DNA from 2 places in the Frondihabitans sp. VKM Ac-2883 genome. Region 2 is predicted to be linked to the other one. Evidence: predicted binding sites of a transcription regulator. Region 2 holds the regulator's gene; the other holds the start of a gene.
The links. Region 2 encodes HrcA, which represses chaperone genes, less so after heat shock. Its sites were predicted from a motif close to TTNGCACTCGNNNNNNNCGAGTGCNAA; they were not measured.
Positions count from the first base shown of each region.

Region 1: groES (co-chaperone GroES) is a predicted target of HrcA. The motif match lies at 3,767-3,793, and genes of this name have one in related genera.

Region 1 covers NZ_JADKSF010000001.1:319,283-327,137, forward strand. The annotation lists gene ITJ49_RS01620 (ABC transporter ATP-binding protein) at 1-365, shown strand, start outside; gene ITJ49_RS01625 (ABC transporter substrate-binding protein) at 806-2,137, opposite strand; gene rarD (EamA family transporter RarD) at 2,249-3,250, opposite strand; gene groES (co-chaperone GroES) at 3,376-3,672, opposite strand; gene ITJ49_RS01640 (class I SAM-dependent methyltransferase) at 3,810-5,024, shown strand; gene ITJ49_RS01645 (hypothetical protein) at 5,135-5,326, opposite strand; gene ITJ49_RS01650 (DUF4190 domain-containing protein) at 5,323-5,916, opposite strand; gene tsaD (tRNA (adenosine(37)-N6)-threonylcarbamoyltransferase complex transferase subunit TsaD) at 6,206-7,264, opposite strand; gene rimI (ribosomal protein S18-alanine N-acetyltransferase) at 7,261-7,731, opposite strand; gene tsaB (tRNA (adenosine(37)-N6)-threonylcarbamoyltransferase complex dimerization subunit type 1 TsaB) at 7,728-7,855, opposite strand, start outside.
Region 2 covers NZ_JADKSF010000004.1:173,353-181,207, forward strand. The annotation lists gene lepA (translation elongation factor 4) at 1-1,826, shown strand, start outside; gene ITJ49_RS09320 (hypothetical protein) at 1,864-2,022, shown strand; gene ITJ49_RS09325 (DUF1990 family protein) at 2,231-2,881, shown strand; gene hemW (radical SAM family heme chaperone HemW) at 2,884-4,110, shown strand; gene ITJ49_RS09335 (DUF4870 domain-containing protein) at 4,355-4,768, opposite strand; gene hrcA (heat-inducible transcriptional repressor HrcA) at 4,914-5,945, shown strand; gene dnaJ (molecular chaperone DnaJ) at 6,038-7,144, shown strand; gene ITJ49_RS09350 (16S rRNA (uracil(1498)-N(3))-methyltransferase) at 7,147-7,855, shown strand, end outside.

The DNA of each region.
Region 1 (7,855 bases), on a different contig from region 2:
CCGTGCTCCGAGACCGCCGCGACCAGCGCGCCGGCTCGCTGTCGGGTGGCGAGCGTCAGAGTGTCGCCATGGCACGAGCCCTGATGATGGACCCGAAGGTGCTGCTGCTCGATGAGCCGAGCGCCGGGCTCTCTCCCGTGCGTCAAGACGAGACGTTCATCCGCACGCGTCGCATCAACAAGGCCGGCGTCTCGGTGATCATGGTCGAGCAGAACGCCCGCCGCTGCCTGCAGATCTGCGACCGCGGCTACGTGCTCGACCAGGGCCGCAACGCCTATTCGGGCACCGGTCGCGAGCTGGCCGACGACCCGAAGGTGATCGAGCTCTACCTCGGCACCCTGGCGAAAGACGTCGACGGCGAGTAACCCCGCCCGCGTGCCCCGAGTGGCGGCAACTGCGACTTCGGCTTCGGCCGGAGCGGCAGATGCCGCCACTCGGCATGTGGGGCGGCTCTAGGGCTGGCTGAGCGGCGGACCGCAGGATCCTGCGCTCTCGATCGTCGGCGCTGTCGTCGCGCATGCCGGCCAGCCACAGACTGCGGGCGGCCTCGGGCTGCATCGCCGCATCCTCGATGGATGACAGGACGGACCGCAGGATCCTGCCCCCGCCGCTCTGAAACCCGCACGACCGGCACGAAGGCTCGCCGATCGGCACGGACGCCGCGGCTAGGCATGCTGTTCGTGCCGGCTGTGCGGGTTTCCGCCCGCCATGCGGGTCTCAGCCGTCCGCGCAACGCAGCCCGCAGCACACGCCAAAGGGCCCGGCAGGATCGCTCCCGCCGGGCCCTCTGTGGAGGGGTGGTGAATTACTTCACGTCACCCTGGATGCTGCTCTGGTAGACCGGCTTGTTGTCTTTGTCGAACTTGTAGATGCCGATGAAGGCGCTCGACGGGTCGTTGTTCTCGTTGAACGGTCCGATACCCGAGGGGCCCGTGTACTGGATGTCCGTGCCCGCGTCGAGGAGCTTCTTGCACTCGGCGTAGGTGGTGCACTTCGTACCACCGTCGGCACCTGAGACAGCGGCCATCTTCGACTGGATCGTCGGAGCGTCGGTGCCCTTGCCGGCTTCGGCGGCGAGAGCGGTCAAGATGATCGCGTCGTACGACTCAGCGGCGTACGAGTAGTCGCTGAGCGCCTTGCCGTTGTTCGTCTTGTACCAGGTGTTGAGGCGCTTCTTCAGGCTGTCGTTCGGCTGCGCGCCGGGGATGGTGCCCTGGGCGCCCGAGAGGGTATTGGCCTTGAAGTCTTTCGAGTAGTCGGCCGTGTTGCCGTCCGACATGTAGACGGTCGACAGGTCGGCGCCCTGCGAGACGAGCTCGGGAACGATCGACTTGGTCTCGTCGAAGGCCAGGATGACGATCGCGTCGGGCTTGGCGGCGAGCGCCGCGGTCACCTCGGACGAGAAGGTCGTCTGACCGGGAGGGAACTCCTGGCTCTTGCCCTTGCCGCCGTAGACGACCGAGCCGCCGGCTGCCTCGATGGCGGCCTGGGTCGAGTCGCGAAGGCCGGTGCCGTACGAGTCGTTGAAGACGAGGAACGCGACCTTGGCGGCACCGTCGTTGACGATGAGCTGGCCGAGAGCCGAACCCTGGACCGAGTCCGGCGGTGCGGTGCGGTAGTAGTACGACGAGTAGCCCGAGAGAGTCGACGCCGTGTTGGCGGGCGAGATCTCGATGGTGCAGCTGCCGGTGATCTGGTCGACCACGTTCAGCGTGACGCTGGACGACTCGGCGCCGAGCACGACGGAGACCTTGGCGGCCTTGAGCTTGGCGGCAGCCGCGCTCGAGACGGTGAGGTCGGTCGAGTCGCCGGAGTCGGTGGCGGTCGAGATCTCGGCGGGCTTGCCTACGACGCCGCCGGCCTTGTTGATGTCTTCGAGAGCGAGCCCGGCGCCGGCGATGGCGGGCGGACCGAGGTACGCGAGCGAACCCGTGAGCGGCAGCATGGTGCCGATCTTCATCGCGTCAGTGCTCGGCGACGAGGGCGCCTTGCAGTTGGCGGCCGGATCGGCCTTCGTGGTCGACGACGCTGACGACGTGTTGGAAGGCGTTGCCCCTGTCGAGGAACAGCCCACGAGGAGCATGGAGGCTGCCCCCATGACGGCTAGTCCCTTGAGGGCGGTGATGGATCGGATCATCCGTGAACCCTTTCTTGACGGTGGTGATGCGGCCGCGCGATGGTGCGCGGCCCAACCGTGTGAATGGGTTAGAACCTATGTGCAGATTGTTTCGACCGTGTGTTGCGGGCGTCACCTTGCGGTTTCGTTAGCAATTCGTGATGAATCACCTGCGTGCTTCTGCGGTTCGTCGGCGGCCATATCGGCTGCGGGCTCGGGTCGACCGCGCCGGGACGCACGGACGGCATCGGTGCTGAGCACGACGAGGGCCACCCAGATGAGCGCGAATCCGATCCACCGAGCGGGCGTCATCGGTTCGTGCAGGAGGGCGACGCCGACGATCAGCTGGAGGATGGGCGCGATGTACTGCGTCAACCCCAGCGTGGAAAGGGGCAGCCGCCGTGCCGCGCTCGCGAAGAGCAGCAGCGGAACAGCCGTGATCACGCCCGTGCCGACCACCGCCACGGTCTGCAGGGTGCCTGACGAGCCGAACGCGAGGCCGCCGGTCTGCGAGGTGAAGCCGGTCGCGCTCACGACGACGAGGGCGACAGCCGCGGGCATTGCCAGTGCAAGCGTCTCGATGCTCAGGCCGCTGACCGCGTCGACCCGGCCTCCGACCCTCTTCTTGATCAGACCGTAGAAGCCGAACGAGAACGCCAGGATCAGCGAGATCCACGGGAATTGGCCGTAGCCGATGGCGATCACCAGGATCGCGACGAGCGAGATGCCGACGGCCACCCACTGGAGCACCCGCAGGCGTTCGCGCAGCAGCAGCACGCCCAGCAGCACCGTCACAACCGGATTGATGAAGTACCCGAGGGCTGCCTCGACGACGTGCCCGGAGAGCGTCGCGAAGATGAAGGTGGTCCAGTTGACGACGATGAACGCCCCAGCGAGCCCCAGTGTGCCCGCGATGCTGCGATCGCGCAGCAGGGCCACGAATCGGCCGAACGAGCGCGTGACGGCAAGGAGCACGCCGCAGAAGACGAGAGACCAGAGGATCCGCCACGCCACGATCTCGACGGCGCCTGCGGGCCGCAGAAGCAGGAAGTACACCGGCAGCACACCCCAGAGGCCGTAGGCGATGACCGCGTAGATCAGGCCGGAACGGGCGGTGCCGATGTCGTCTTTCACTGGGAAAGACTATCGACGACCTCCGTCATCGGAGGGGTTCCGGACTGCCACACCCCAGCACGGGAGCGCCAACGACGAAGGGCCCCGTCTCAACTGAGACGGGGCCCTTCGCAGGGGGCTTCGACCTAGTGGACGATGACCGCCAGCACGTCGCGGGCCGAGAGCACCAGCAGGTCTTCACCCGAGTACTTCACCTCGGTTCCGCCGTACTTCGAGTAGATGACCTTGTCGCCGACGGCGACGTCGAGGGGAACGCGGTTTCCGTTGTCGTCGATGCGACCCGGTCCGACAGCCACGACCTCGCCCTCCTGGGGCTTCTCCTTGGCGGTGTCGGGGATCACGAGGCCGGAAGCAGTGGTCTGCTCGGCGTCGACCTGACGAATGACGATGCGATCTTCGAGCGGCTTGATGTTGACCGACACGGTTGACCTCTTCTTTCTCACAAGCGGCGTGACTCTGGAAATCTCTGGTTGGCACTTCACGCGTGTGAGTGCCAGAACAAACTCTAGAGCGTGGCTGGCACTCGGTCAATCCGAGTGCCAGGTGCGACGATGAACTCATGGAATCCTCCGAGCTCCGCGAGCTCCTCACGCCCGAGGGGCTGCGGCTGCTCGATTCGCTGCCCCCCTTCGACCAGAAGGCTGACGTGGTGTCCCAGGTCGCACGCCTCCGAAAAGCCGGCCACTCCCCCGAGCTCGTCGCCGCGGTGCTCGGCCAGTCGCGGCTGCGCGCCAAGGGTCGTACCAAGTTCGGTGACTTCGCCGAGCGCATGCTCTTCACCGAGGCCGGGCTCGAGCAGGCCACACGCCTGGCGGTCGCCTCCACCCACGCGGGCCGCTTCCGCCGGGCGGGTGTTACCCGGGTGGCCGACCTCGGCTGCGGCATCGGCGGCGACGCCCTGGCGTTCGCGGCCCTCGAGCTGGGAGTGCTGGCCGTCGACCGCGACGAGGTGACCGCGGCCGTCGCGACCTACAACCTCGCCCCGTGGAGCGGCGCCGAGGTGCGGCTGGGTGACGCCGAACAGGTGGATCTGGCGGGGGTGGACGGCGTGTTCCTGGATCCTGCGCGCCGGACGGCCGGCCACGCCAACACGTCACGGATTCAGGATCCGAGTCAGTGGTCTCCGACACTCGATACCGCGTTCGCCTTCGCTTCGCGTTTTCCGACCGGAGTGAAGCTCGGCCCCGGCGTCGACCGCGATCTGCTTCCGACCGATGCCGAATGCCAGTGGATCTCGGTCGACCGCTCCGTGGTGGAGGTCGGCGTCTGGTTCGGCGCTCTGGCTCGCCCGGGCGTCGGCCGCGCGGCACTCGTCTTCGGCCCGGACGGGCCCTCCGAGATGACGGCCCCCGGAGACTCGGACGACGTCGACGTGGCCGAGCTCTCGGAGTACGTCTACGAACCCGACGGCGCCGTGATCCGGGCACGTCTGATCGGCGATCTGGCCCGGGCCCTCAACGCTCATACGATCAGCCGCGACATCGCCTACCTGTCGTCGGCGACCGCTCGGGCCACTCCGTTCGCGCAGTGCTTCCGTGTGATCGAGACGTTCCCGCTCGACGAGAAGCGCCTGCGCCAGGAGCTCAAGACGCGCGGCATCGGCCGGGTCGAGATCAAGAAGCGCGGGGTCGACGTCGACCCGGCGGCGTTCCGCAAGAAGCTGCAGCTGAAGGGCGCAAACGAGGCCACACTGATTTTGACGCGGGTGGCGGGCCGACACACGGCGCTGCTCTGCGAGCGCGTCGTCGCGGCGGATCTCGGCGCGGGCGCCTAGCTCAGACGCTGCGTGAGATGGCCTGATCTCCCGCCGATCGGCACCACAGCTGCAGATACGGCCATCTCGCGGCGCTGCCACTCGAGGCGCCTTCGCTCGCTGAGCGGCACTCAGGCCCGGACGACAACCCAGACGAGCAGGGCGACGCACGCCACTACGACAAGCGCCGCCACGGCCAGCGCACCGATCCAGACACTGAGGATGACGCGTGTCGCCGTGGCCGGCAGGGTGCCCGGCGCACCCGGACGCACCCTGGAGCGGAGGGCAAGGAGCAGCCCGAGCCTCCAGAGGGCCGGGATCACGTGTTCGGGTAGGAGGAGGGGTCGAAGTCGCCGTTCGAGTATCCAGCCGAGAAGGCGACGATCACGAGGATGATGATGCCGATCGCGACGACGACGCCTGCGATGCCGAGGATGAGGCCGGCTAGCGAGAGTCCCTTACCGCCCTGGTTGCGCGCCTTGATCTGCCCGCGCGCGATGATCGCCAGGATGATGGCGGCGATGCTCGGCAGCACGACCGGGAAGATCGTGAGCCCTGCGATGCCCGTGATCAGCGAGGCGATCGCAAGCCCGTTGGTGGTCGGACGGTCGTAACCGGGCTGGCCGTAGGGCTGGTACGGGTTCGGCTGCTGCTGGCCGTACGCCTGCTGGCCGTACTGCTGCTGGCCATACGCCTGCTGGCCGTACTGCTGCTGGCCGTAAGTCGGCTGCTGACCGTACGCCGGCGGCTGCGCGTTCTGCTGGCTGTAAGTCGGCTGCTGGCCATACGTCGGCTGCTGCCCGCTCGGCTGCTGCCCGTAGGTCGGGTTCGGCTCGTACCTCGGCGGCTGCTGCGAGTCTTCCCGCGCCTGATCGTCGGCGGAAGGACGGTCGTGTGAGTTGTTGTCGGTCATGGTGACTAGCTCCGGTCTGTGATCGCGGCCGTGGGTCGTTCATCCCCGACAGTACCCGCCGCCAGGCAGAGGGCGGAGGCCCCAGAAGGAGTCTCCGCCGCAGCCGACAGCTCCGGTCTGACTCGCCCCGGCCACACCTGGCCCGATCGTCAACAATTTGAGAGCGATCCGTTCGGCGCCTCCCACAAGCACGGAGAAAAATGGGGCGACGACCAGAAATCACTCTCAAATTGCCGAGACCACCCCGAGCGCCCAACCGCCCCACCCGCACGCACTCACGCAACGGGCGTCAGCTGGCCTGCGCGCTCGTCACCGGCAACGTCGAGTCGGCACCAAAGCCGAGGGGGCTGGGCGCCCGCCCGCGCGACGCCAGCTCAGCGCCGAGAGCCGCGATCATGGCGCCGTTGTCGGTGCAGAGGGCGAGCGGTGGGATCCTGAGTTCGATTCCCGCCGCAGCGCACCGCTCAGCCGCGACCTGGCGCACGCGCGCGTTGGCGACGACACCGCCGCCGAGCAGGAGGCGCGGCACGCCGAGTTCGGCGCATGCGGCGAGCGCCTTCGTCAGCAGCACGTCGACGACGGCCTCTCGAAAGCTGGCGGCGACGTCGGCGGTCGGCACGTCGGATCCTGCGTTCTGGAGCTTTTCGACGTGCCTGGCGACCGCCGTCTTGAGGCCCGAGAACGAGAAGTCGTAGCGGTGCTGAGCCAGGTCTTTCGGCAGGGTGAGCCCGCGCGGAAACCGGATCGCCTCCGGGTCGCCATCGGCCGCTACCCGATCGATCTGCGGCCCTCCGGGGTAGGGCAGCCCGAGCAGGCGCGCGACCTTGTCGAAGGCCTCGCCGGCAGCGTCGTCGATCGTCTCGCCGAGCAGTTCGACGTCGTCGAGCAGGTCGCGCACGTGCAGCAGCGACGTGTGTCCGCCGCTGACCAGCAGTGCGATGGTGGGGAGTTCGATCTCGCTGCCGTCGTCTCGCAGCACATCGGCGCCGACGTGTCCGACGAGGTGGTTGACGGCGTACAGGGGCTTGCCTGCGCCGAGGGCCAGCGCTTTCGCCGCTCCGACGCCGACCATGAGCGCTCCGGCGAGGCCCGGGCCGCTCGTCACCGCGATGGCGTCGAGGTCGTCGAGCGTGACGCCGGCTTCGGCGAGCGCGGCCTCGAGCGTCGGTTGCAGTGCTTCGAGGTGGGCCCTCGCAGCGATCTCGGGCACGACTCCGCCATAGCGCGCGTGCTCGTCCATCGACGACGCGATGACGTTGGCCAGCAGGGTGCGGCCGCGCACGATGCCGATTCCGGTCTCGTCGCAGCTCGTCTCGATGCCGAGCACGAGGGGGTCGGTGGCGCTCATTCGGCTCGCTCCAGGTCTTTCTTCATCACGAGGGCGTCGACGCCGTCGGGCATGTAATAGCGGGGGCGGACGGCGATCCCCTCGAAGCCGAGCGACTCGTAGAGGGCCTGCGCGCCGGGGTTGTCGACGCGCACCTCGAGGAACGTCTCGCGGGCGCCGCGCTCCACCGCCTCGGCGAGGAGACGGTTCATCAGGGCGCGGGCGATCCCCTGTCGCCGGGCCTCGGGAGCCACCGCGATGGTCTGCACGTCCGACTCCGGCGCCCCTCGCGGCGAGAGCAGCCCGGCGTAGCCGACCACGCTCTCGACCTGTTCGGCGATCAGATAGAAGCCCTGCGGATTAGCCAGCTCGGCAGCCATCAGCTCGGGGCTCCAGGCGTCGTTCACGAACAGCGCCGACTCGAGCGCCATGATCGCGTCGAGGTCGTCGGCCACGGCACGCCGGTAGACCGGTTCGGCGTTCGTCACGAGACCCTCTTGGGCGCGCCCGGAACGGTGACGTCGGGCGAGCGGAGGTAGAGCGGCTCGTCGCGGGCAAACGGACGCCCGGCGGCGAACAGCACCTCGCCGAGCATGCCCAGGGCGGCGGCCG
Region 2 (7,855 bases):
TCGAGCCGAAGTCGACCGCGCCCGATGCGATCCGCAACTTCTGCATCATCGCGCACATCGACCATGGCAAGTCGACTCTCGCCGACCGCATGCTTGGCATCACGGGCGTCGTCGAAGACCGCGCCATGCGCGCTCAATACCTCGACCGGATGGACATCGAGCGAGAGCGCGGCATCACGATCAAGAGTCAGGCCGTGCGCATGCCGTGGGCGCTTGACGGCAAGACGTATGCGCTCAACATGATCGACACTCCGGGGCACGTCGACTTCAGCTACGAGGTCTCCCGGTCGCTCGCCGCCTGCGAGGGCGCGATCCTGCTCGTCGACGCGGCTCAGGGCATCGAAGCCCAGACGCTCGCCAACCTGTACCTCGCTCTTGAGAACGACCTCGAGATCATCCCGGTGCTCAACAAGATCGACCTGCCGGCCGCCGACCCCGACAAGTACGCGGCCGAGTTGGCGCAGCTGATCGGCGGCGACCCGAAAGACGTGCTGCGCGTGAGCGGCAAGACCGGTGTCGGAGTCGAAGAGCTCCTCGACGTCGTTGTCAACCGCATCCCCGCGCCGAAGGGTGTCAAAGACGCTCCGGCCCGCGCCATGATCTTCGACTCGGTCTACGACAGTTACCGCGGCGTCATCACCTACGTGCGCATGATCGACGGCACCCTGTCGCCGCGCGAGAAGATCCAGATGATGTCCACCCGTGCGGTGCACGACATCCTCGAGATCGGTGTCTCGTCGCCCGAGCCCATCTCGTCGAAGGGCCTCAGCGTGGGCGAGGTCGGCTATCTGATCACCGGCGTGAAAGACGTTCGCCAGTCGAAGGTCGGCGACACGGTCACCACCGCTGCGAAGCCCGCGACCGAGGCCCTCGCCGGCTACACCGAGCCGCTGCCGATGGTGTTCTCCGGTCTCTACCCGATCGACGGCAGCGACTACCCGGTGCTCCGTGAGGCGCTCGACAAGCTCAAGCTCTCCGACGCCGCCCTCGTCTACGAGCCCGAGACGTCTGTCGCGCTCGGGTTCGGGTTCCGCTGTGGGTTCCTCGGCCTGCTGCACCTCGAGATCATCACGGAGCGCCTCGAGCGCGAGTTCAACCTCGACCTCATCACCACTGCGCCGAGCGTGGTCTACGAGGTCACCACCGAAGACAAAAACACGGTCACGGTCACCAACCCGTCGGAGTTCCCCGACGGGAAGATCTCGTCGGTCGCCGAGCCGATGGTCAAGGCCGCGATCCTGGCGCCGAAAGACTACGTCGGCGTGATCATGGAGCTCTGCCAGTCGCGCCGCGGCACCCTGCTCGGCATGGAGTACCTCGGCGAAGACCGGGTCGAGCTGCGCTACAACATGCCGCTCGGCGAGATCGTCTTCGACTTCTTCGACTCGCTGAAGAGTAAGACCCAGGGCTACGCCTCACTCGACTACGAGCCGAGCGGCGAGCAGGAGGCCGACCTCGTCAAGGTCGACATCCTTCTGCAGGGCGAACAGGTCGACGCCTTCTCCACGATCGTCCACCGCGATAAGGCGTATGCCTACGGCGTGCTGATGACGGGCCGCCTTCGCGAGCTCATCCCGCGCCAGCAGTTCGAGGTGCCGATCCAGGCCGCGATCGGTGCCCGCATCATCGCTCGCGAGTCGATCCGCGCCATGCGCAAAGACGTTCTCGCCAAGTGCTACGGCGGCGACATCAGCCGCAAGCGCAAGCTGCTCGAGAAGCAGAAAGAGGGCAAGAAGCGCATGAAGACCATCGGTCGCGTCGACGTTCCTCAGGAGGCGTTCATCGCCGCGCTTTCGGGCGACGTGGAGAAAAAAGAGAAGAAGTAGCACGCGGCCGGCGACGAGAGCGGGCATGCTTAGGGGCATGCCTGCTCTTTTTATCATCCTCATCATCGTCGGAATCGTCCTCTTCGGACTGAGCTTCATCGGCGCCGCCGTCAAGTTCCTGCTGTTCATCGGCCTCATCGTGGTTGCGATCGGTGTGATCGGCTGGATCGTCCGGGCGGTCACCGGCAAGCGCTGAACCCACAAGCGCTGGGGCCCGGCCCCATCGAATGTACGAAAACCGCCCCCGCGACTCTCGCGAGGGGCGGTTTTCGCACATTCGGCGTCGTGCGGTCGCGCGCGGTGCCGAGTGCCGCCTAATGCCGACGCACACGCGCGCAATCCGGCAAAGGGCGGCACTCGGCCCAGAGCGCGAGCAGCACAGGGCCCGGCGTTAGACTCGAAGGATGCGCCGCGCGACCCACACCGACACCCAGACCACCTACGGGCAGGTCGGGGCAACGCAGGCCCCCGACCTGATGCAGTACCCGCCGAAGGGCTTCCGCCCCGTCGAGTACCGCACCCGCATCGGCCACGGCGACGCCCGCTTCGAGGCGGCCTGGTCGGCCATCATGACCTGGAAGGTGCAGGAGCGCAGTGGCATCGATGTCCACGTCGATTCCGTGCCGACCGTCGAGGAGGGCGCATACACGCCCGTCACCTTTGACGACGAGGGCAACCCGCTCGAAGGTGCTGACTACTCGCCCTCCGACGGAGAGTCCCACTTCTCGCCCGAAGGGGAGCCGTTCCTGACTGCCGGAACAACCGCCACGCTTTCGATCAAGGCTTACGGCCGCACCAATCGCGCGCCGGTGCGTGTGGTCTACGTGATCGACGAGCCGACCCGCAAGGGCTTCGCCTACGGCACTCTCGAGGGTCACCCCGAGAGCGGCGAAGAGTCGTGGGTCATCGACCAGACCGACGACGGCTCCGTCTGGCTCACGATTCGCGCGTTCTCGCGTCCCGCCAACTGGAAGTGGCGCCTCGTCGCCCCGTTCCTCCGCGCGCAGCAGAACAAGTTCACCCAGCGCTACCTCCGCGTGCTGGTCGGCGACTAGGCGTGCCCAGCACTCTTCCTCTGGGCGGCCCCGCGCCCGCCGACGGTGCCCTTCCGACATCCGTCGTCGAGGGGGCCGACGCTCGCGACTTCGGCGTTTACCTGCACGTGCCGTTCTGCCGCGTGCGGTGCGGGTACTGCGACTTCAACACCTATACGGGCGACGAGCTCCGCGGGGTGAAGAGGAGCGATTACGCCGGGCAGGCGGTGAGTGAGATCGAGGGGGCCGGCCGGATCCTTCGGTCTTCCGGTCTTCCCGACCGCGTCGTCTCGACGGTCTTCTTCGGCGGAGGCACACCGACAATGCTGCCCTCGAGCGATCTCTCGGCGATGCTCGCGGCGGTGCGCGACACCTGGTCGCTCGAAGACGGGGCAGAGGTCACCACCGAGGCGAACCCCGACTCGGTCGACGCCGAGTACCTCCGGGCGCTCAAAGACAGCGGGTTCACGCGCGTCAGCTTCGGCATGCAGTCGGCTGTTCCGAGCGTCCTGGCGACCCTCGAGCGCACGCACGACCCGGCGAGGATCCCGCTCGTCGTCGAATGGGCCCGAGACGCGGGGCTCGACGTCAGCCTCGATCTCATCTACGGCACGCCCGGTGAGACGCTCGGCGACTGGGAGCGCTCGCTCGACCAGGCCCTCGCGCAGGAGCCCGATCACCTGTCGGCGTACTCGCTCATCGTCGAAGACGGGACGAAGCTCGCCCGGCAGATCCGGCGCGGCGAGGTCGCTCAGCCCGACGACGACACGGCCGCCGACATGTACGAGTTGGCCGACGCGCGCCTCGCCTCGGCGGGCTACGAGTGGTACGAGGTCAGCAACTGGGCGCGCGGCGACGAGCATTCGAGCCGGCACAATCTGTCGTACTGGCGCGGCCACGACTGGTGGGGAGTCGGCCCCGGCGCTCACAGCCACGTCGGGGGAGTCCGCTGGTGGAACGTCAAGCACCCTGCCGCCTACGCCGAGCGCGTGCTCTCGGGCGTCTTGCCCGCGGCCGGTCGAGAGACCCTCGACGCCGAGACCCGTGCAGTCGAGAACGTCCTGCTGAAGACGAGGATCCGAGACGGCCTGCTCGTCTCCGAGCTCGACGAGACCGGCAGAAAGGCCGTCGCCGGGCTCATCGCCGACGAGTTGGTCGACGGCAGGCGGGCGCTTGCGGGCACGATCCGGTTGACGCTTCGCGGTCGGCTGCTGGCCGACGCCGTCGTGCGCCGTCTGCTCGGCGACTGAGCTCGTCCGCTGCTCGCCCGGCCCTGGCTCGGTGATCGGTTTCGCCGAGTGCCGCCAAATGCTCGCCCGGCAAGATCCGTGCCGGCATATGACGGCACTCGGGGCTTTAGCCAGTGCCTGGCTGGCGGCAGGCCGAGCAGCTTTTGCCGAGTGCCGTCCAATGCGCGCGGTGCCGGTGCCGGCGCCGATGCAGCAATTGGCGGCACTCGGGGGTCCGCCGACGCGCAGCAGCTCGCAGAGCGCCTCAGGGCTTGATGAACTCGATGCTCAGCGGGTAGCGGTAATACTCGCCTCGATTGGCCGCCAGCGCGGCGATGATCGAGAAGACGATGTTGACGACCCAGACGGCGCCCACGATCAGAAGGCCGATACCGACGATCGAGAGGAGGCCGCCGACGAAGCTGGCGATCAGCATCGTCAGCTGGAAGTTGAGGGCGACGCGAGTGTGCTCGCGGATGAAGGGCCCGCGGTCGCGCAACAGCAGGTAGCCGATCAGCGACGGCAAGAAGTAGAAGATGCCGCCCACGTGAATCAGCGTGGCCCAGAGCTTCTCGTCTTCGGGCCGGAGCGGCTGCTGCGGCTGGTTGCCGCCGTAGGGAGGCTGATTTCCGCCGTACGGGCCGTCGGTCGGGGGCGGAGGGGGAGGTGTGCCGGTCATGTCTCGCCAATCGTCGTCGGTCAGCGAGCCTAGCGGCACGCCCCGCCCCACGACCAGGGCTTGTCGGGGGCGTGGAGTACCATTGGCAGTCTCACGGAGCGAGTGCCAGCCGTGCGACGTTCCGAATTTGTGGAGGGAGGCGACCGTGGTCAGCGAGCGAGGTCTCGAGGTTCTCCGCGTCATCGTCCATGACTACGTCGAGTCGCGCGAGCCCGTCGGTTCGAAGTCGATCGTCGAGCGCCACCAGTTCGGTGTCTCCGCGGCCACGATCCGCAACGACATGGCTCTGCTCGAAGAAGAAGAGCTGATCGCCGCGCCCCACACGTCGTCGGGTCGAGTGCCCACCGACAAGGGGTATCGCTTATTCGTCAACCAGCTTGCCGACCTGCGGCCGCTGTCTGTCGCCCAGCGCACAGCGATCGAGACGTTCCTCGGCAACTCGTCCGATCTCGACGAGGTGCTCTCGCGCACGGTGCGGCTGCTGTCGCAGCTCACCAACCAGGTCGCGCTCGTCCAATACCCCACGTTCTCCCGAGCCACGGTTCGTCACGTCGAGCTCGTTCGTCTCAGCGAGACCCGCCTGATGACGGTGCTCATCACCGACTCCGGCCACGTCGAGCAACGCAGCATCGAGACGGCGATCGCGGTCGACGAGGCCTTCGTCGGCGAGCTCCGCGCGAAGCTCAACACCCGTGTCGGCGGCAAGACGCTCGCCGAGGCAGCCGCCGTGCTGACCGCGCTGCCGACCGAGTTCCGCCCCGAGCGCGCCGCCTTCGTGGCGGCCGTCTGCACCGCCCTCGTCGACGAGGCGACGGCAGGCCGGCAAGAACGCCTGGTCATGGCCGGCACAGCGAACCTCGTGCTCACCGAAGACGACTTCTCGGGCAACCTCTTTCCCGTCCTCGAAGCCATCGAAGAGCAGGTCACCCTGCTTCGACTCTTCGGCGAGATGCGCGACGGCCCGGCGGGCGACGCCGACGTCATCGCGCGCATCGGACGTGAGAACGACTCGTTCGGCCTCGGCCAGACGTCGGTTCTCGCTAGCGGCTACACGGCGTCGGGTGGCGAGGTGGCCCGGCTGGGCGTCCTCGGCCCCACCCGCATGGACTACTCAAGCAACATGGCGGCCGTCCGCGCGGTGGCACGCTACCTGAGTGGCCTTCTCGGCAACGACTGAGACGATTTCGCACCCTTTCCCGTCGGATCCTGAGCTTCAGGATCCCTCCCCAAGACTCACCGAATCACCTTACGAAAGCACGACGGAGACCAGTGGCAGATCACTATGACGTCCTCGGAGTCGAGCGCAGCGCGACCCCGGAACAGATCAAGAAGGCGTACCGGAAGCTCGCACGCGAGCTCCACCCCGACGTCAACCCGAGCCCCGAGGCATCGGACCGCTTCAAAGACGTCACGCACGCCTACGACGTCCTGAGCGACCCGCAGCAGCGGGAGCGCTACGACCTCGGCCCGCAGTCGGGCTTCGGGGCCGGTGGTGGCGGCGGCGCCGGTTTCGGTGACATCTTCGATGCGTTCTTCGGCGGAAACCAGCAGCGCCAGGGCCCCAGGTCACGCCGTGAGCGTGGGCAGGACGCCCTGCTGCGCCTCGAGGTCGACCTCGAAGACATCATCTTCGGCGTCCAGCGCGACATCGAGGTCGACACGGCCGTGCTGTGCGAGACCTGCAACGGCTCGTGCTGCGCACCGGGTACCAGCCCGCAGACCTGCGACATCTGCCACGGCACCGGGTCGATCAACCGCCAGGTGCGCTCGCTCCTCGGCAACGTGATGACCTCGAGCCCCTGCGGCACCTGCCGCGGCTACGGCACGGTCATCCCGAACCCGTGCCCGACCTGCCAGGCTCAGGGTCGCGTCCGCGCCCGCCGCACGATCCCCGTAGACGTACCTGCGGGCGTCGACACCGGCATCCGTCTGCAGATGCCCGGCCAGGGTGAGGTCGGCCCCGCCGGCGGCCCGAACGGCGACCTCTACCTCGAGGTCAAGGTCAAGCACCACGACGTCTACAGCCGCAACGGCGACGACCTCCTGGCAACACTCGAGGTGCAGATGGCCGACGCCATCCTCGGCACCACGACCACGGTCAAGGCGCTCGACGGCGACATCTCGGTCGAGGTCAAGCCGGGCACGCAGAGCGCCGACGTCGTCACCATCAAAGACCGCGGTGTCACGAGGCTTCGGGGCACAGGTCGTGGCGACCTCAAGATCGGCATCCAGGTGGTCACCCCGACCAAGCTCAGCCACAAGGAGCGCGAGCTGGTCGAGAAGTTCGCCTCCGGCCGCAAGCACGACAAGCCGCAGCTCTCGCAGTTTCAGCAGGGTCTCTTCGGCAAGCTCCGCGACCGGTTTCTGAACTTCTGATCGTGGCGCACTTCTACCTCGCCGACGAGCTGACCGAGACCTCGGTCGGCTCCGACGTGGTGCTGACGGGCGCCGAAGCCCGGCATGCCGTCACGGTGAGCCGGGTTCGGGTCGGCGAGGGGCTCCGTGTCGGCAATGGGCGCGGGCTCGTCGTCGGGGGCACCGTGCAGGAGGCGAGCGGAGACAGACTCGTGCTTCGCGTCGAGACAGTGGCGGCGGATCCTGGTCCGCTTCGCCGTGTTGTGCTCGCACAAGCGCTTGCGAAAGGCGATCGCGACGAGCTGGCCGTGCAGGCGGCCACCGAACTCGGGGTCGACGAGGTCGTGCCCTGGGCGGCGGGGCGCAGCATCTCGCGCTGGGAGGGGCCGAAGGTGGCCAAGGGCCTGGCACGCTGGCGCGCCATCGTGCGCGAAGCGACCAAGCAGTCGATTCGTGCGTGGCAGCCGACGGTGTCCGAGGTGGCGACGACGCCCCAGCTCGTGGCCCGGGCGGCGACAGCACGAGTGCTGGTGCTCGAACCCACGGCGACCGTTGCGCTCTCCACCGTCGATCTGGGCGACGAGGCCGACACCCGCGACGTCGTGATCGTTGTCGGCCCGGAGGGCGGCGTGACGCCGCACGAGATCGAGGCGCTCGAGGCTGCCGGCGCCATTGCTGTGCGCCTCGGCGACTCGGTGCTCCGCACCTCGACAGCGGGCCCGGCCGCGCTGG